DNA from 3 places in the Frankia sp. CcI49 genome. Region 2 is predicted to be linked to each of the others. Evidence: predicted binding sites of a transcription regulator. Region 2 holds the regulator's gene; each other region holds the start of a gene.

Region 1 (6,866 bases), on a different contig from region 2:
GCAGAGGACGCCGAGGTCACCGTCACGGGTGGCGATGCTCTCGATGCACACGTCGCCCCTCGAGCAGCCGGGAACCGGTGACGCGGGCGGCATGAACGTCTACATCATCGAGCTCAGCCGCCAGCTCGCCGCGCTCGGCACCGAGGTCGAGGTGTTCACCCGCGCGGTCAGCAGCAAGCTGCCGCCGACCGCCGAGATCGCCCCCGGTGTGACGGTGCGGCACATTCCCGCCGGCCCGTTCGAGGACATCGGCCGCGCCGAGCTGCCGGCCTGGTTGTGCGCGTTCACGGCGAACGTCCTACGCACCGAGGCCGGGCAGGACGCCGGCTGGTTCGACCTGGTCCACTCCCACTACTGGCTGTCCGGCCAGGTCGGCCTCTCCGCCGCCCGGCGGTGGGGCGTGCCGCTGGTCCACACCTCCCACACCCTGGCGAAGGTCAAGAACGCCTCGCTCGCGGACGGCGACCGACCGGAACCGGAGCTGCGCCTGCATGGCGAGCAGGAGGTGATCTCGGGCGCAAGCCGCCTCATCGCCTCGACGGAAACCGAGCGCCGTCACCTCATCGACCTCTACGGGGCCCCGCCTGACACAGTGGACGTGGTCGCCCCCGGCGTCGACCTGGATGTCTTCCGGCCCGCCGGCGACGGCGACGAACGGGCCGCGCGAGCCCGGCTCGGCTTCGACCCCGACACGCAGCTCCTCCTCTTCGTCGGACGTATCCAGCCGCTCAAGGCTCCGGACGTCCTGCTCGCCGCCGCCGCCGAGCTCATCCGCCGGGACCCGGAACGACGCAGCCAGCTCGCCGTGGTCGTGGTCGGTGGCCCCAGCGGCTCCGGGCTCGAACGCCCCGACGCCCTGGTGAAGCTTGCCGCGGAGCTCGGCATCACCGACATCGTCCATTTCCAGCCACCTGTACCGCACGATCAGCTCGCCTCCTGGTATCGCGCGGCCACGGCCGTGGTCGTGCCCAGCCACAGCGAGAGCTTCGGTCTGGTCGCCGTCGAGGCACAGGCCTGCGGCACCCCGGTGGTCGCCGCATCCGTCGGCGGCCTGCGCACCGCCGTCGACCACGGGACGTCCGGGGTCCTCATCCGTGGCTGGGAGCCGGCGGACTACGCCACCGCGCTGGAACGCATCCTCACCGAGGAGCGGTGGCGACGGCATCTCGCCGCGGGCGCCCGGGCCCGCGCCGCGGGCTTCGGCTGGACCGCGACCGCACGCGGTGTCCTGCGCAGCTACCAGGCCGCCATCGCGCCGAGCGCCGTGGCAGTCTGACGACATGACGCCCTCCATCGACGTCGCCGAGCGCGAACGCCTCGACAAGCTGATCAAAGCCGGGCTGGACGACCTCGGTGTCGCCTACGAACACTCCGACACCGGCGCCTTCCTGGTGACGTTGGAGGGCGAACACAAGCTGCGCACGATGACGTGGCTGGTGGTGCAGGACCACACGTTGCTCGTGGAGGCCTTCTTCATGCGCGCTCCGGCGGAGAACGCCGCCGGTACCTACGGCTTTCTGCTGAGCCGGAACTCCCGCACCTACGGAGTGCACTTCTCGATCGACAACATGGGCGACATCTTCCTCACCGGGCAGGTCCCGCTCAGCGCGATCAGCCCCGACGAGATCGACCGGCTGCTGGGCTGCGTCGGCACCTACGCCGACGAGAACTTCGACCCGGCCATCGCCATCGGCTTCGCCGGCGCCATCCAACGCGAACGCGCCTGGCGGGCCAAGCTCGCCGCCGACAGCGGATCCGCCGCGCGCCCCGCGTAGCGCCGCCACGACCAATGGCACACCCCGGCACCCCGCACACCCACACACTTCTCGCACCCGCACACTCCCTGCACCCGCACACTCCCTGCACCCGGCCGGCCCGACAGGTTTCTGACCCTCGGCTCAACATGCCCCGATCGCCCGCTTCCCGAGGTCACACACAGCGTCGACAGCCGCTGCGAGGGTGGCGGGGGCGCGGGTGAGACCCGCGACGACGTCGTGTGTTCCGCCCATTCCCGCATGCTCCAGCAGTTGCTTCTCGTTGGTGACCCACTCCCCCCGCGCGGCGAGGACCGCGTGTGCGTATTCCGACGCGCCGACAACGAGCAGGCTCGCGCACTGGGCGGTCCGCCCGTGCGACGCGTGATGACGCCTGGCGTATGCAAGTGTCATCGCCGCACGATCGGACCATGTTCGCGAGGCCGATATCCGCAGCGCCTCGGGATACTCCGGCCTGGGCAGCGCACCACGAAGCACACGGTTGATCGCGAGCTCCCCGACGACGAGATAGCTCGGAATTCCCGCCAGATGGAACATGAGTGGCTCGATGTGGAACTCACCGCGCTCAGCGCGGGCGAGTTGCTCCTCGACGACATCGAGGTCGCGATAATGCACGTCCACGGACCGGTCGGCGACAGTCAGCCACGCGCCACCGTTGAAGACACCTCCACCCCAGCCGCCAATCTCCGACACCTCCCCCGGAAATCCAAGGCCTCGCAGCGACGCCGGATCGAATTCACCGCGATAATAGATCGCAAGATCCCAGTCACTGTCCGGCCGATGCGTCAGCTGTGCCCGCGACCCGCCGAGCACCACCGCCTCCACCCTAGGCAGCCCGAGCAGAATTTCAGCGATCCCGTCGAGGAAATGGATGTCATCCACGGCCCCATAGTAGATACACGGCCATATCGGCACAAATTATTATTGACAGGAATCCCAGGAGTCCCGCATTCCAGGGAGGAGAGGGCGACTTTCACTCCTCCGACAATGCGATCAACGTTTCATATCGGACAGGCCGTTTTCGCTCGTCGCGTCAAGCTCGACGGTGGCACATTCCCCATCGAGGTACGAATGCGGCCGCACCTCATAACGGCGGCCGGTCGGACTCATCCAGCAGAACACCCCCGGCCGGGGCTGGACCACCCGCCACCGGCTGTGATGACGCACCCGGTGATGCCGCCTGCACAACGGCCCCAGGTTCTCCACCAGCGTCTTCCCACCCGAGGCGTAGGGCCGGGTGTGGTCGAGATCGCAGCGCCACGCCCGGCGGGTGCAGTGCGGGAAGGTGCAGCACGGGTTCCGGGCCCGCACATGACGCTTCTGCGCCGGGCTGGGATACCGCCGTTCTCCCAGCTCCACGAGGTGCCCCTGCTCGTTGGTGAGCATTCGCCGCCATGTCGAGGTCGGCCGTGACGCTATCTCCCGCGCCACCGTCGCCGGGATCGGCCCGTACCCGACCAGTTCACCCGGCTCGGCGTCCAGGCCGAGCAGGGTCCCGATCGGAACGATCACCTGCACATCCGCACCCGTCGCACCCCCCGGACCAGGCTGACCGTCCCGGCCCAGGATCAGATCCATCAACGTGTCCGCACGCACCTCGTCCCGACTCCGACCCTCTCCCTTCTCTGCCATCGTCGCGTTGGTGACCTGCTCGATCCGCGCCTGGCAGGCCAACGCCCCGTCCGCGGGCAGCAACGCCCCAGCACGGCCATCCCGTCGTCCTCCGGCTCCACCCACACCCGCCGCTCCGGACGACGTTCGTCGGACCGTCGGGCCGCACCCTCGGGATCAATCTTGATCACCCCGTAGCGGCACGCCGCCGTGAACGCACGCCGATGCGCCCGCGGCCCCTTCCCGAGGACATGGTCCGCGACCCGGCCGGCGAGCCCGTCGTCCAACGGGGAGGTCGCACGCTCCAAGGACGTCAACCGCGGCAGATCCAACACCCCCGCCGCCAACGCCTCCAACCCGACGGGGAGACGCCGAACCACCTGATCAGCGAAATCCAGATGCCACTCCGCGGACCCGGTCGAGATCCGCATCACCCCCGCCACCTCACCCGCCACCACCGAACCGAACAGGCCCAGCTCGTCATAGCCCTCCGGCGGCCGGGCAGCGGCAAGCTCCGCCTGAACCCGGATCGCCACCGCCTGCGCCGCCGCGATCCCCGCCACCGCCGCCCGGAGCCTGTCCAGACACTCGCTCAGCCACCCCTCGAACACCCGATGCTCGACCGGAACCCCCACCTCCTCCTCACTGCCGGGAACCGTCGCGGCCGACGGGCCGGTCGTGCCAGTCGCGTTGATGACGATCGAGGGCGTGCGGGGAGCCATGGCACCACACCTCCGGTCCGGAAACACACACCACACGATCGAACGGACGTTCGATCGCGTGGTGATGCTAAACCCGGAAACGACCCGCAGGACCGGGCCGGCCAAGGGAGGACACAGCGAGTTCACCGGCCACCCAGACCGCCTTGACAGACAGACCTCCCTGCCGGCAACCTCGCATTCTCAGACCAGCTAGAAGAGCGACTCCTCACACCCATGCGACCCATATCGCACACCTTGTGGGCGCCGTCACCACATCGTGATCCCCTGTGCCCATACAGGGCACAGAACGACCGACCAGGTCAATTTAGTCAGCATTTATAGTTCGCCGGAATCGCTGCGCCTCACGGTAGCGAACTTCTCGAACTCAGTCGCCAAGGGCCGGCCTGAAAACCGGAGAGGCTGCAATTATTGTCAACAGCAAATAGCGGGCGATGCCCGCAGGAGACCACATCAAAATCTGGTGCAGCAAATCGGGCGTCGAAAAAGCCATGCCGAGCTAGATATTCACCCGATCCGCAGGCGGGAGTCATGGTCGCGCGGAATCCAAACACCCCGAGGAGGCTCAAGCCTCCGCCGGGTTACTACTTCATAACCGGTCGACTATTCCTTCACGCGGTGAAGACGAGCCGAGAGGTGGGACTGGAGTGGCTTGCCACTGGCCTCCATGTCGATCGCATACGCCAGATCGCCGCCCTCGACGAGGCCGTACAGCCGCACCGAGCGGGTGACCTCACGGGCAGTGGTGGTCCTGATCAGAACGTTCGAGTCGAGGTCCACCCTGGTTCCGGCGATGGTCCCGACGTAGATCTCGGCGATGCCGAACGGGTGGGCCAGCATTACCTCGACGACCGGGTTGCGGTTCACCTTGCCGTCGGGGCCGAGCTCGGTGGCGGGTGGCTGCACCCGCCAGAATCCCGTCTCGGTTGCCAGGGGGCTGCCCGGCTCCCGTCCGTCCCGAGGCTCGTCGGCCCACCAGGTGTGCGACACATAGCCGAGCGCGGGACGCCCGTCGGCGGCGAAGGTGATCTCCTGGCCGTAGTGGAAGGACTCCATGCCCTCATAACCCCCGACGCCCTCACCGCGCCAGGTGCCGACGAGGAACGCCAATGGCAGCAGACTCGGATGAAGCTCTGACGAGGACGAGGACGAGGACGCCCCCTTGCCCGTCCGCACGTCGTCGGTCGTGTCGGTACCCATCGGCTTCCCGCTCCCCCCATGCCCTTCTGCCATCGGCGCGCTCACCTGCGCGTTCCTGCCCTGCCTGCGCGCCGGCCCGCTCAGCGCCGGCCCCCGTACAGCTTGTAGACGGCGTACCCGGAGAACCAGGCGATGAGCATCGCCATGGCCACCAGCAGACCGCTCGCGAAGTAGTGCAGCACGGAGCACAGCCTAGGCTTACCTCCTGCACGCTCCGCAGCCGTGTACCAGGCAGGGCACACTGGGCGGGTGACCCGCTCGCTTGTCATCAAGGTGACCGCCGGTGCCGACGCCCCGGAACGCTGTTCTCAGGCCTTCACCGTGGCCTCGGTGGCCGTGGCCTCCGGTGTGGATGTCTCGCTGTGGCTGACGGGCGAATCAGCCTGGTTCGCTCTTCCCGGGCGTGCCGCGGAGTTCAGCCTGCCGGAGTCTGCACCGCTCACCGACCTGCTGGACGCGGTTCTGACCGGCGGCCGGGTCACCGTCTGCACCCAGTGCGCGGCACGGCGCTCCTTCGGTCCCGAGGACGTAATTCCAGGGATCCGCATCGCCGGCGCCGCGGTGTTCGTCAGCGAGGCCCTCGCCGAAGACGTCCAGGCCCTCGTGTACTAGCCGTGTGCTGAGCCAAATGCCTGCTGAGAGGCGCACACCCGCCTCCCGCACGTGCGATGAGCACATGCGGGAGGCGGGCGACGTCTTTCTGCACGCGCAGCACAGACCACTGATGGCACACGACACGTCACGTTCACCGCGCGATTGCAATGCGCTTTCATGATCGCATGATGCCGGAGTCCGAGATGCTCTTCGCCGTGGTGCAGTTCGAGGAGGCGGGTCGACATACGGTCCGTCGGGTGGTCGCGCCGTTCCCGGATCGCAGTGCCGCGGCGACCTTCGCCACCGATAACGACCTGCGCCACTTCACCGTGGGCCCGATGGCCTTCGCGGTCCCCACCAGCATCCCGTTCGATGGTCCGCCGCGGGCTACCACGCGCCCTCGCGACCTGCCCGCCCCCCGCGACGCGCCGACCTAGCCGACACGCCGGCCCAGCCGACACGCCGAGCCAGCCCCCGACAACGCCGAGCTGGCTGACGTGCCGAGCTGACTGACGTGCCGAGCTGACTGGCATGCCGAGCTGACTGGCATGCCGAGCTGACTGGCATGCCGAGCTGGTCGATGCGCCAGGCTCGGGTTAGTGGCCAGGCCGGGGCTTCGGGTCCGCGGCTGTCGGCGGGGGCGACGTCCGCAGGGAGTGGCCGTAACGGCCGAGGGCCAGAACCGGCCAGATCAGGCGATACCCGTTGTAGTTGAGGTAGAAGTCCCCCGGAAAGCCGGTGCCTGTGAACTGGTCCTCATCCCAGGTCCCGTCCGGACGCTGCTGATCGGCAAGCCAGTCCGCGGCCCGTGCGAGCGCCACCGCCACGTCGGGCCCTTGCTCTCCCGCCAGCAGCCCGAGCATCCCCCATGCCGTCTGCGACGCTGTGGACATGCCCTGGCCGTTCCACCGCGGATCGCTGTAGGAACGCAGGTCCTCACCCCACCCACCGTCGGAGTTCTGGCGGG
Region 2 (6,189 bases):
TCCTTCGAGCTCGGCCAGCTCCGCCGACCCGGCAGGCTCCGGCAGCTCGGCCTACTCCGGCAGCTCGGCCTACTCCGGCAGCTCAGCCGGCTTCGGCAGCTCAGCCAGCTCCGGCAACGCTGCGAACAGGGCGGGCCCGGGGAGCGGTCATGCGGGCGCGGCGGGTCGTGCGGGCCGGCGGACGCCCGCGGGCCCGCCGCCCGCGGCACCGCCACGCGACCCGGCGAGGGCGTGCCAGGACTCGCAGAACGGACGTCCCGGCAGTTCCGGACGTGGCGACCGCTCTCGGGCGGCCACGGCCGGATGAGGCGCCCGGCGCCGTACGATCGCCGCGTGCGGTACGTCAAGGGACACGGGACAGGCAACGACTTCGTCATCCTTCCGGATGCTGACGGTGATCTCGACCTGTCGGCACAGCTGGTGCGCGCGATCTGCCACCGCGGAACAGGGGTCGGTGCCGACGGGGTGCTGCGGGTGGTCCTCGTCGCCGCGGAGCCCGCGGCGGCGGCCTACCTTGGCGCCGCCCGCTGGTTCATGGACTACCGCAACGCCGACGGCTCCATCGCCGAGATGTGCGGCAACGGAGTCCGGGTCTTCGCGCGGTATCTGGTGGACGCCGGCTACGAGATGCCCGGCAGCCTCGTGATCGCCACCCGGGCGGGCCTACGCTCCGTCGAGGTGCCGCCGGCCGGTGACGTGAGCGTGGACATGGGGCCGCCGGCTTTCGCCGCGGGCACCGTGCCGGTCACCGTGGTCGGCCGCGAGTTCGCCGCGGTGGGTGTTTCGATGGGCAACCCGCACGCGGTCTGCTTCGCCGACGACCTGGGGCCGTCCGAGCTGGCGCGCCTGGACCTGGGTGCTCCCGTCTTCCCGGCCGAGGCCTTCCCCGACGGTGTGAACGTCGAGGTCGTCGTGCCGAGTGTGGATGGCGTCGCGATGCGGGTCTTCGAACGCGGCGTCGGCGAGACGGCCTCCTGCGGCACCGGCGCCTGCGCGGTGGCGGTCGCGTGGGCGGCGCGGGTGGGCGGTACGCCGCCGTCCGAGGTGCTGGTCGATCTTCCCGGCGGGCGCCTGACCGTTGACTGGCGGGAGACGACCGTCATTCTGCGCGGTCCCGCCGTTCTTGTGTCTGACGGTGTCCTTCGTCCCGAATGGATCCGCCAGGCCGCCGAGGTCGCCTCCGGTACTGCCGCTGCGGGTGCGCAGGCACTGGTTCCCGCCGGGACCGGCCGGAGCTGACCGACAGGGCCGTTCCTACCGGGCGCCGGGCCGATAAACGGCTCGCGATCGCGGCAGCGGCGTGTCACCCTGAGGCTGCGGAGGTTCCGCTGCGCCGGGGCACCGAGCCCGGGTACAGCGGCACCGGCCCGCTCCCGAACGGGGCGGGCGGAATTCGACGGTCACCGTGCCGCGTTGAGAACGGATGGTATGAGTCTTCCCGCTGACGCCGCCATGGCGTCCACCCGGTACCCGAACCCGAACCTGAGCCCGAGCTTCGACGGCGACGACGGGGGCGTGGTCCTCCTCGGTGACGGCGAGGGGTTCTCCTTCTTCGACGAACAGGGCGACGGCTTCGACCTGGAGGAGCGTGGCGCGCTGCGCCGCATCCCGGGTCTCACCACCGAGCTCGAGGACGTCACCGAGGTCGAGTACCGCCAGCTCCGACTGGAGCGGGTGGTGCTGATCGGGGTGTGGACCTCCGGGACCCTCCTGGAGGCCGAGGCGTCGATGACGGAGCTCGCGGCCCTGGCCACCACCGCGGGCTCGATGGTGCTGGACGCGCTCGTGCAGCGCCGCGACCGGCCGGACACGGCGACCTTCGTCGGCTCCGGCAAGGCCCGAGAGCTCGCGGACGTCGTCGCGTCGACCGGTGCGGACACGGTGATCTGCGACGGCGAGCTGACCCCTGGGCAGCTGCGCCAGCTCGAAGAGGTCGTCAAGGTCAAGGTGATCGACCGGACGGCGCTCATTCTGGACATCTTCGCCCAGCATGCGACGTCCCGGGAGGGCAAGGCCCAGGTGGAGCTGGCCCAGCTCCAGTACATGCTCCCGCGGCTGCGTGGCTGGGGTGAGTCGATGTCCCGGGCCGCCGCGAGCAGTGGTGGCCGGGCGCCCATCGGTACCCGCGGCCCTGGTGAGACGAAGATCGAGACCGATCGGCGGCGGCTGCGCACACGGATGGCCAAGCTGCGGCGCGAGCTGGCCGCGATGGCCACCGTCCGGGAGACGAAGCGCTCCTCGCGGCGGCGGGGTGCCGTGCCGGCGGTCGCGATCGCCGGGTACACCAACGCCGGGAAGTCCTCGCTGCTCAACCGTCTGACCGGAGCCGGTGTGCTCGTCGAGGACGCCCTGTTCGCGACCCTCGACCCGACCGTGCGGCGAGCGACCCTGCCCGACGGGCGGGTGTTCACCCTGGCCGACACCGTCGGTTTCGTCCGGCATCTGCCGCACCAGATCGTCGAGGCGTTCCGGTCGACGTTGGAGGAGGTCGTGGACGCGGATCTCGTCCTGCACGTCGTCGACGGTTCGGCGCCGGACCCGATGGGGCAGATCACGGCGGTCCGTGAGGTGCTCGCCGAGATCGACGCGGCCGGGGTTCCCGAGCTCGTGGTCGTCAACAAGGTCGACGCGGTCGATCCGACGACGTTGGCAGTGCTGCGCAAGGCGGTTCCGGACGCCATCTTCGTCTCGGCTCGGTCCGGAACGGGCCTGGCGGAGCTGATCGACGCCCTCTCGGAGCGGATACCGCACCCGGAGATCGAGATGTCGCTGCTGGTGCCCTACACCCGTGGTGATCTCGTCTCCCGGATCCACCGCGACGGCGAGGTGCTGAGCGTCGAGCACACCGGCGCGGGCACGGCGGTGGCGGCCCGGGTGCCGGTGAGCCTTGCCGCCGAGCTGGAGCCCTTCAGGGTCGCTGGAGCCCTTCGGAGCTGACCCCGCTTCGGAGCTGACCGAGCCGGCGGGAAGCCGAGCCAGGGGCCGCCGCCTGGCTCGGCATGGCGGCTGGCTCGATGGCCGGCTCTTCCCCAGGGGGTCAGCGCCCCCTGGGGTCGCGTTCGGGTCAGACCCGGCGCATCACGGCGACGATCCGGCCGAGGATGGTCGCGTCTTCGGCCGGGATGTCGGAGAACGCGGGGTTCTCCGGCGCCAGCCACACCCGGCCGTCGCGCTGGCGGAAGCGCTTGACCGTCGCCTCGCCGTCGATCATGGCCGCGACGATCTCGCCGTTGTCGGCGACCGGCTGCTGGCGGACGACGACGTAGTCACCGTCGCAGATCGCGGCATTGATCATCGACTGCCCGACCACCTTGAGCAGGAACAGCGTGCCCTCACCGACGATCTCCCGCGGGAGCGGGTAGACGTCCTCGACGGCCTGCTCCGCGAGGATCGGCCCGCCGGCCGCGATTCGCCCGATGAGGGGCACGTAGGTCGGGGTGCCGCCCTCGGCCGCGACGGCACCACCCACCTCCGCCGGCGTGGCGCCGGCGGAGCGCAGCCGGGCGCCCGCCTTCTGGCCGCCGATCGGCAGTACTTCCATAGCCCGCGGCCGGTTCGGGTCGCGCCGCAGGAAGCCCTTCTCCTGGAGCACCTTGAGTTGGTGCGCGACGCTGCTGGTGCTGGTCAGGCCGACAGCCTCGCCGATCTCGCGGACGCTCGGCGGATAGCCGCGCTGCTCCACCGCGGCGCGGATGACCTCGAGAATCCCCTTCTGTCGTTGCGTGAGGCCTGAGGCGTCCGCGGGGCTGTCGGGAAGATCCCGGACATTGCCGCGGGCGTCGCCTCGGCGGGTACCCCGTGCCTGGCTGGTCATCGCCTACCGCTCTCCCTGTCGATGCATCCGGCGGCGGGGCTTCGCCCGCTACCGGCTTCTCCGCGACCGGGGGCTCGGCGGTTCCGCAGCCGGCGGGCCACCCGGTCGATCTACCACTTTGTCCTATTAGTAGCTTCTGACCGGTTCGGGTGGATTTTCCGTGCTCGCTTCTTCTCGCACGATCGTCCACAACTGATCGTCCTTGACGGTAGTCGGCCGGTCGCCGAATCTCAAACGTCTGTTCGAGCGTGTCGGGGGAAGTGTGCGTGGCGACCGTGTAAGAATCGCTCAGGTGTTCGAGCGAGCGGATGCTCGCGCCTGGGAGGTTGACATGGCCGACCCCGATCTGGCCGACCCCGATCCGGCCAACGCTGATCCGGCCGACCCTGATCTTTCCCGCGCCGGTCTGGCTGATGCCGACGTGACCGACGTTGCCATTGTCGATATCGCCATTGTCGATGTTGCTGCGGCCGATCGTGACCTTCGGCCGGCCGCTGGCGACGTTGGCCTGGCTGCCGGCGATGTTGACATCGCGGATGGCGACAGGGCGCTCGGCGGGGGAGCCGGTCCCAAGTGCCGGGTGTTCCGCGTCGGCGCGGCGCGGCGGTCCGCGGCCGTCGGAGGAGGTGCGCCGGCGGCGGGCGGCCGTGGTGGTCGCGCGCGTCCGCGTCCTCGTGCTCGCCGTGGTGCGGCGGTCAGCGGGGTCGTGGTGCGCGGCCAGGCGGTGCGGGGCAGGGCCGTGCGTGGCGGTGATCGGCGGCCGGCGCATCGCTCGGCCCCTTCTCGTTGTCTCGGCAGTGGTCCTTCGCCTGCGGCGGGCCCGTGCGGCGCACAGTCGTCCTCGGCGGCGGTCGAGTGCGTCGAGGCCCAGGTCATCGAGATGCCCGGGCTGGAATGGCGTGCCCGCGCCGTCGGGTACGCGTTGCCGCCGCCCGGCGACCAGAGACTACGGACGAGACCACGGCGCCGGTGGCCGAGTCTGCGGCGCAGCTCGTCCCCGAGCTCGCGAGCCCTGTCCCCGGGCGCGCAACGGCCCCGCCCGGGCTCGCGACGCCACCCGCGGCAACAGCCGCCGCTGAGGCTGACCCGGCGGGGCAGGCTCGTGTTCGCGGCGCTCGCGTGCCTGTCCGGCGCGCTGGTGCTCTCGCTGGCGTTGGTCACCGCGTCGCAGGCGTTCACGGCCACCCCGGTGGACTGTCAGGCCCACGTGGTGCGCCAGGGCGAGACGCTCTGGGAGGTGGCACGCGGGATCGACCCCGAGGCCGACACCCGTGCGGTTGTTCGTCGGCTCATGTCCCTGAACGATCTGCCCACCGCGGATCTCGTTCCCGGCCAGCCGCTCTGCCTGCCCTGACGGTGGCCCGCCCGACGGCCGGCCGCCGGGCGGGACCCGCTGCCGATCAAGTGGTGGCGGCCCCGCGGCAGCGACACGCCGGAGGAGGAGGGGCGGTGTCGGACCTGTCGGGTGCGTGCGCTACGGTGAACACAACATCTTGTAGTTACAGCACCGTAAGTCATCCACAGGTTGTGCATCGATATCCACAGGTTGTCAGTTGGCCACCCCCGGAGGGTGGTCGGCCGGTGGCATGTGGGCACCTGCTGGGGCGTGCTCCGCGTGTGGCAGCCAGGCCGCCCGGAGCGGAGAGGAGTGTGCCGTGCGCTGTCCCTTCTGCCGCCATTCCGACAGCCGTGTCGTTGACAGCAGGGAGGCCGAGGAAGGCGCCGCGATCCGGCGGCGCAGAGCCTGCTCGGAGTGTGGGCGCCGGTTCACGACGATGGAGGAAGCTTCGTTGCGGGTGCGCAAGCGTAGCGGTGCCACCGAGCCGTTCAGCCGCGCCAAGGTGATCGTGGGCGTGCGCAAGGCCTGCCAGGGGCGCCCGGTCCGGTCGGACGATCTCGCCCTGCTGGCCGAGCGGGTCGAGGAGACGGTGCGTTCCTCCGGCTCCGCGGAGGTGGCTGCCGAGGACGTCGGCCGGGCGATACTCGGCCCGCTCCGGGAGCTGGACGAGGTCGCCTACCTTCGGTTCGCCTCGGTCTATCTGGCCTTCGAGTCGCTCGCCGACTTCGAGGTGGCGATCGCGGCACTTCGTGCCGACGCGGGGCAGAGCTCCGAAGCCGGTGGCACCCCGCTGGCGGAGTCGTCCCGGGCCGCCGGCCCGGAGCTGGGCGCCGCCGGGCTCACCCGCGGGCCGCACCTCGCCGCCGCGCCGGGCCTGCGCGCGGCCGCCGGCCCCTGAGCCGCCGCGGGCCCCTGAGCCAGGGCCGGGTGCGGCCTCGGCCAGGCCAGGCCGGGTGTGGGGCGGCCCAGGAAATCGGGGCATCCCCGGCACCGGGCGTATCACTGACAACCGCACCGGCAACCGCACCGCTCTTAA
Region 3 (6,866 bases), on a different contig from region 2:
TCGCCGATGCCGTCCTGGAGCGCTGTGACGCTGACCTGCCCGGGCTGGCACTACGGGTCGCAGATCTTCTGCACGACCTCACTCTTCGTGACTCGGATGTCCGTCTTGCGGCAAGGCGTGACAAATGGTCGACAGGCTTGGTTGGCTTTCAGTAACGTCGTTTGCCCAACCTGCCACGAGGACAGGTCCTCACGAAGGGGACGGTCATCGACACCCGACTGTTCACCCGACTCGGGGCCACACAGTTCGACGGTGTGAAGGGCCTCATGGTCGAGGCGGCCTGTATCGCGACACACGCAGCCCTCTACCCGGCTGCCGTGGTCGGGCGGCGCCGCGACGACGGCCCCACCGACCGCTATCGCCTGGCGGACCTGACCCCGCTCCAACGCGGCCTGATCGTCGGCGATCCGGCGACTGCCGGGACGCCCGTCCTGCTCGTCCACGGCCTGGTGGACAACCGGTCGGTGTTCGCGCGCCTTGAGCGTTCCCTGCGCCGCCGCGGATTCACCACCGTGACCTCGGTGGACGTGCCGTTGTTCGCGACCAGCGTCGAGGCCGCAGCCGTTGCGCTCGCGGCCGCGGTCGAGCAGGCCGTCCGGCGGCACGGCCACCCGGACGTGAACATCGTCGCCCATTCGCTCGGTGGCCTGGTGGCGCGCTACTACGTCCAGCGACTCGGCGGGGACGAGTACGTGCGCACTCTGATCACGCTGGCGTCGCCCCACAACGGCACCCGGCTCGCCAGCCGCCTGCCGAGGGCGGTCGCCTACCGGGTGCTGGCCCAGCTGCGGCCGGGGTCCGCCCTGTTGCAGGAGCTCGCCGAACCGGCCCCGGGCCTGCGCACCAGGTTCGTCGCCGTCGCCGGCGGCCTGGACACGGTGGTGCGACCGGACGAGGCCAGGCTCGACCACCCCGACCTGCACACCGAGAACGTCCTGGTGGACGGCGTCGGGCACCACGGTCTTCCGTTCTGCGGCGCGGTGGCGCAGTTGACCAGCCGTCTGCTCACCCCGGCTCAGCCGGCAGCACCAGCCGTACCGGCACCGGCGGCACCCGTAGCGGGAGCGCCGCAGGCAACGGCGGCGACAGGTCTGGCGACGGACCAGCCCGAAAGTGCCACATCTTTACGGCTAGTTGGAACTATCTGCCAGAAAGAGACGGTGTAACCTCCTCATCGGTTTAAGGGCCCTCCCACCCGGCTGGTTCGTCTGACGGGTGCCTTGTGACCAGGGGAGTGCGTGTTGACACGACCGCCGTTCCCGAGATCCGAGCACGGAACGCACCCACGTCGGAGCGCCTCAGTCGCCGACGAGTGGGACGAGTCCGTACCCGGAAGATCGGGTTTCGTCTCCGTACAGCTGCGACGTACGGGCGCCGCCACCGCGGTCGTCTCGACCATCGGCCTCGTGCTCATCAATGCCACCGGCATCGCGCATTCCGAGACCACGGCCCAGCACCAGCCGGGACGGACCGGCAGCACGCTGGCGGCGTCCGCGAGCGGAGCATCGGCGGGCCAGTCCGGCACCGTGCAGGTCGTGTCCACGGCGGGCGCGGATGATCTGAGCGGGCCGATCGACACCGAGGTGTCCGACGACCAACGCCGGATGGCCGAGCTGCTCGAGGCGAAGGACCTGGTCGCCACCCGGGTGGCAGCCGTCGCACTGGCCCAGCGCGACGCCGCGGCCGCCGCGGAGGCGGAACGGGTGGCGGCGGCACGTTGGGTTCGCCCGATCGAGGCCCGCGTCACCCAGGGATTCGGCGGCTCGAACCACCACATCGGCGTGGATTTCGGCGCTCCCCACGGAACGACCATCCACGCGGCACACCGCGGGACGATCATTTACGCGGGCTGGGAGACCGGCTACGGAAACTTCGTGCAGATCATGCACGAGAACAACGTGGTGACCAGCTACGGCCACATGTCACGCATCGACGTCCGGGTCGGCCAGGAGGTCGACACCGGCGAGCAGATCGGCCTGGAGGGGAACACCGGCAAATCCACCGGCCCGCATCTGCACTTCGAGGTCCGCCTCAACGGGCAGTACGGGACGAAGGTCGACCCCCTCGCCTGGCTCGCGGGCCACGGGGTCACGTACTGAGCCGTGCCCCCGACCCCGCTGCCGCCCGCGCTGGGCGCGGCAGCACGGGGGCCGGGGCCGCGTGGCCGGAGGCCTCGGCTCAGAGCTTCTCCACCGGCGCGTACCGCAGCAGGAGATCCTTCGTCCCGGTGTCGGAGCCAAAGTCGATCTTGGCCTGGCGGGAGTCACCGACCCCGCTCGTCGCGACGACGACCCCGAGGCCGAACGTGTCGTGGGTGACCCGGTCGCCGGGATTCAGGTCGATGATCGGGCGCGCGGCCGGCCGGGAGCTTTTCGCCCCGAACGGGGAGTTCACCGGCCTCGCACCGGCGCCACCGAAGCCGCCTGCCCCGCTCGAGCCCGCGCCCGAGCCGGCGAAGCGCCCGCTGTTGGTGGTCGGAGCCGGCTCGGGCAGCCGGCGCCATTCGACGAGCGCATCCGGAACCTCGCCGAGGAACCGGGAGGGCGGGTTGTAGGCCGGCTGCCCCCAGGCGCTGCGGACCTGGGCCCGGGTGAGGTACAGCCGTGCCCTGGCCCGGGTGACGCCCACATACGCCAGCCGCCGTTCCTCCTCCAGCTCGGTCGGATCCCCGAGCGTGCGCAGGTGTGGGAAGACGCCGTCCTCCAGCCCGGTGAGGAACACGACCGGGAACTCCAGGCCCTTCGCGCTGTGCAGCGTCATCAGCGTGACGACGCCGTCGGAGCCGTCGTCGTCGGGGATCTGGTCCGCGTCCGCGACGAGCGAGACCTGCTCCAGGAACTCGGCCAGGCTGCCGTCGGGACGCCGTTCGGTGAACTCCTGGACCACCCCGACGAGCTCCCGCAGGTTCTCGACCCGCCCCTGGGCCTCGATGGTGTCCTCCGCGACGAGCTCGGAGAGATAGCCCGTCCGCTCCAGCACCGCCTCGATCACGGCCAGTGGGCCGCTCGGCAGCAGGTCACGCAGATCGCCCAGCAGCGCCACGAAGTCCCGGACCGACCGGGCCGATCTGGTCGCCACCCCGGGCACCTCGTCCACCCGGGCGAGCGCGTCGGCGAACGGGATGCGCTCGCGCTCCGCGAAGGCCGAGATCATCGCCTCGGCGCGGTCACCGATCCCGCGGCGCGGAACGTTGAGGATCCGCCGCAGGTTCACCGTGTCCGTCGGGTTCGCCAGCACCCGCAGGTAGGCGAGCAGGTCACGGATCTCGCGGCGCTCGTAGAACCGGACGCCGCCGACCACCCGGTACGGCAGCCCGACCCGGATGAAGATCTCCTCGAACACTCGGCTCTGGGCGTTCGTCCGGTAGAAGACCGCCACATCGGCCGGCCGGGCGAGCTTGTCGTCGCTGAGCCGGTCGATCTCCTCCGCGACGAAGGCTGCCTCGTCATGCTCGTTGTCGGCGACGAAGCCGACGATCCGCTCCCCGTCACCGGCATCCGACCACAGGCGCTTCGCCTTGCGCTGGGCGTTGCGCGCGATCACCGCGTTCGCCGCGGAGAGGATCGTCTGGGTGGACCGGTAGTTCTGCTCCAGCAGGATGACGGCCGCGTTCGGGTAGTCCTGCTCGAACTCGACGATGTTGCGGATGTTCGCCCCGCGGAAGGCGTAGATCGACTGGTCGGCGTCCCCGACCACGCACAGCTCCGCCGGCGGCAGGGCGCCGGAGGCGGGGACCGGACCGCCACCGCCGTGCTCCGCTCCCGCCAGCCCGGCAGCGTCCTCGCCGCCCGTGCCGTGCTGGCCCACCGCCGCCGGCTCGGCCCCCGCCCCCGTGCTCCCGGCCGGACCAGGGCGGCCGACCAGCTCGCGGACGAGGACGTACTGGGCGTGGTTGGTGTCCTGGTATTCGTCGACAAGCACGTGGCGGAACCGCCGCCGGTAGTGCTCGGCGACGTCGGGGAACGCCTGGAGCAGGTTGACCGTCATCATGATCAGATCGTCGAAGTCCAGCGCGTTCGCCTGTGCGAGCCGCTGCTGGTAGGAGCCGTACACCTCGGCGACGGTTCGCTCGATGTGGCTCGCGGCCCGGTCCCGGGCGGTCTCCCAGTCGACGAGCTCGTTCTTCAGAGCACTGATCGCCACCGCGAGCGCCTTGGCGGTGTGGCGCTTGGGGTCGAGGTCGAGATCGCGGGTGACCAACGTGAGCAGGCGCTGGGCATCCGCCGCGTCGTAGATGGAGAAGGAGGAGGCGAACCCGAGCCGCGCCGCCTCCGAACGGAGAATGCGCACGCAGGCCGAGTGGAACGTGCTCACCCACATCGCTCTGGCCCGCCCGCCGACGAGCGCCTCGACGCGCTCCTTCATCTCCCCCGCGGCCTTGTTCGTGAACGTGATCGCGAGGATCTCGCCCGGCCGCACTCCACGCGCCGCGAGCAGATAGGCGATGCGGTGGGTCAGCACCCGGGTCTTGCCCGAGCCCGCACCGGCGACGACGAGCAACGGCGCGCCCGCGTGCACCACCGCCGCGTGCTGCTGCGGGTTGAGCCCCTCCAGCAGTTCGCCCGGGTCGAGCCGAGGCGGCCTGGGGCGACCCGCCCCGGCCTCGAGCACCGCCGGGCCGAAGCCGCCCGACGCCCGACCGCCGCCGGCGGCCCCGCCGCGCGCCGCACCGCCGGCCGCCGCGCCCTCCCGCGAGCCCGCGCCGCCAAGGGGTGCCAGACCGTCGACCAGCGATTCAGGGCCAAAGGTGTCGTCGAAAAGAGTGCTCATCAGACCTCGATCGTACGTTCGACGGACGAACCGCCCGACGCGGTGGCCAGCTCAACCACAGCGCCATGATGCCGGGCGGGTCCGACACTTCCATGCCCGGCCCGCGGGTCGGCGTTCGGGTCCGGACGCTTTCACCCGGACGCTTTCACCCGGACGCGGTCACCCAGGCGCGGTCACCCAGGCGCGTTCGTCCGAGCGCCCGCGGACGCGCCGGCCGCGAGCGCGGCCACCCTGGTGTCCACCGCGGGGTCGAGATTGCCGCCGGAGAGCACGACCGCCGTGACACCGCCCGCGAGTTCGGGCATCCGCAGCAGGGCCGCGACACCGGCGGCTCCCGCTGGCTCCACCCGGTGGCCCGACCGCCGCAGCGCGACCATCGCCTCCCAGAACGCGTCCTCGTCGACCGTGACGACGTCGTCCACCAGCCGTTCGGCGAGTGCCAGGGTAAGCCGGCCGGGCGCGCCGACCGCCATGCCGTCGGCCACTGTTCCCGTGGCTGCCCCGGCCTGGCCGGCATCGGTGCCGGAGCCCGCGCCGGTACCGGCAGCGCCCGGTGGGACGACCAGACGGCGGCCGGTGTGAAAGGACGACGCGAACGCCGGCGCGGCGGCCGCCTGGACGCCGATCACGCGGACGTCCGGCCGCAGGCCCCTGAGCACCACAGCCAGACCACTCAGCAGACCCCCACCACCGACCCCGACGATCACTGTCGAGAGCTCCGGCACCTGCTCCAGGAGCTCCAGCCCGATCGTTGCCTGGCCCGCGATGACAGCCACGTCGTCGAACGGGTGGACCAGCAGGCCACCGCTGGCGGCGGCGTAGGCGTCGGCGGCTCGCAGCGCGGCGTCGACGCCCCCCGGTACGTGCTCGACGCGGGCGCCCAGCGCGCGGGTACGCGCGACCTTGGCCGGGTTCGCACCTTCGGGCACGAAGATGGTCGCGGCGACGCCGAAACGAGCCGCCGCGAAGGCGACGCCCTGGGCGTGGTTGCCGGCGCTCGCCGCGACGACTCCCCGCGCGCGTGCCCGCGGCCCCGCGGTCGCGATCCGGTTGAACGCGCCCCGCAGCTTGAAGGAACCGGTGTGCTGCTCGTGCTCGCACTTGAGCCAGACCGGCGCACCGACATGCCCGGTCAGACTCCCGGCCGCCGGCACGACCCGGGTACGGCGCGCCACACCGCCCAGCCGCCCGGCGGCCGCGGTGACCTCGGCGAGATCGACCGGCAGGCCGGAAACGCCAGAGCGGACAGGAGCGCCGGACAGGCCGAAGCTGCCAGCCAGCCCAGCGGTACCAGCCAGCCCAGCGGTACCGGCCAGCCCAGCGGCGCCGGCCAGCCCCGAGCTGCCTGCCAGGCCAGCCGGGCGCAGCCCGGCCACGTCACAACCGCGGGCTCGGGGAGCGGTACGCCCACCGGACGGGCGGCGGGCGGGCAGCGTGCCTCGGGCGCGTTCCGGTGCCGGCACGGCTGACTGCGGACTGATCCGGGCGAGGGCCCCCGCTGCCCCGCCCTGGCGTTCTCCGGCGCCGTCGGCGTCGGTCGGGTCGTCCGCGCGGGACGACCCGGCGCCATCAGCCGGCGGCCTTCTTACGGATGGTGATGTCATCGACACTCTCCTGGCGGCTCGGCGGCCACCTCACCCCTGCGTGCGGCCGCGGCAAACAAAAAAGGCCCCCCGCCGATGGGCGGAAGGGCTTGGCGCGCGACCCTCTCGGGCGGTCGCGCGCCTACGTAATCACCATGAGGAACAGCGGCACACCTCCAGAGTGCGCCGCGGCGCGGACGTAGTCAAACCGGCCGGCCGGCAGGGGACGCTTCGCCCGGGCGACAGAGCCGTCCGCGACCAGCCCGACACCGGGCGGTTCCACTCCGACGGGATCGCCGTTGTGAGCCGAAGACAGCACCTCATACTCCACTAAATATCCGTAATGTCCGGTTCGTTATGTTCCCCGCGGTGAATCGCCGGATCGCTTCGGCGGTTTATCGCCACCGAGCGGCAACTCCCCGACACAAAACACCGGCCGCCGGGATCGTATGAAGTCGCCTCGAACATCCGAGCCGGAATACCATCCGCCAGCGCACCCAAACCTATGTCTCG

Evidence for each region. The regulator LexA, encoded in region 2, represses DNA repair genes until DNA is damaged. The targets are predictions, from matches to a motif close to CGAACNNNNGTTCG.
Region 1: the regulator LexA is predicted to act here: its motif matches at 4,148-4,161, upstream of CcI49_RS44165 (DUF222 domain-containing protein).
Region 3: the regulator LexA is predicted to act here: its motif matches at 4,778-4,791, upstream of pcrA (DNA helicase PcrA).

What each region holds. Positions count from the first base shown of each region.
Region 1 is NZ_MOWP01000017.1:361,350-368,215, forward strand. Features, by position in the region: gene mshA (D-inositol-3-phosphate glycosyltransferase) at 1-1,276, shown strand, start outside; gene CcI49_RS16965 (YbjN domain-containing protein) at 1,281-1,775, shown strand; gene CcI49_RS16970 (nucleotidyltransferase domain-containing protein) at 1,899-2,657, opposite strand; gene CcI49_RS44160 (hypothetical protein) at 2,769-3,353, opposite strand; gene CcI49_RS44165 (DUF222 domain-containing protein) at 3,353-4,108, opposite strand; gene CcI49_RS16985 (FABP family protein) at 4,709-5,305, opposite strand; gene CcI49_RS16990 (DsrE family protein) at 5,555-5,917, shown strand; gene CcI49_RS16995 (hypothetical protein) at 6,085-6,336, shown strand; gene shc (squalene--hopene cyclase) at 6,496-6,866, opposite strand, start outside.
Region 2 is NZ_MOWP01000014.1:256,268-262,456, reverse strand. Features, by position in the region: gene CcI49_RS12945 (EAL domain-containing protein) at 1-307, shown strand, start outside; gene dapF (diaminopimelate epimerase) at 304-1,239, shown strand; gene hflX (GTPase HflX) at 1,429-2,937, shown strand; gene lexA (transcriptional repressor LexA) at 3,065-3,814, opposite strand; gene CcI49_RS12925 (LysM peptidoglycan-binding domain-containing protein) at 4,917-5,168, shown strand; gene nrdR (transcriptional regulator NrdR) at 5,470-6,051, shown strand.
Region 3 is NZ_MOWP01000017.1:159,259-166,124, forward strand. Features, by position in the region: gene CcI49_RS16020 (carboxyl transferase domain-containing protein) at 1-155, shown strand, start outside; gene CcI49_RS16025 (alpha/beta fold hydrolase) at 162-1,166, shown strand; gene CcI49_RS16030 (M23 family metallopeptidase) at 1,239-2,099, shown strand; gene pcrA (DNA helicase PcrA) at 2,179-4,770, opposite strand; gene CcI49_RS16040 (pyridoxal-phosphate dependent enzyme) at 4,944-6,374, opposite strand; gene CcI49_RS42095 (hypothetical protein) at 6,496-6,672, opposite strand.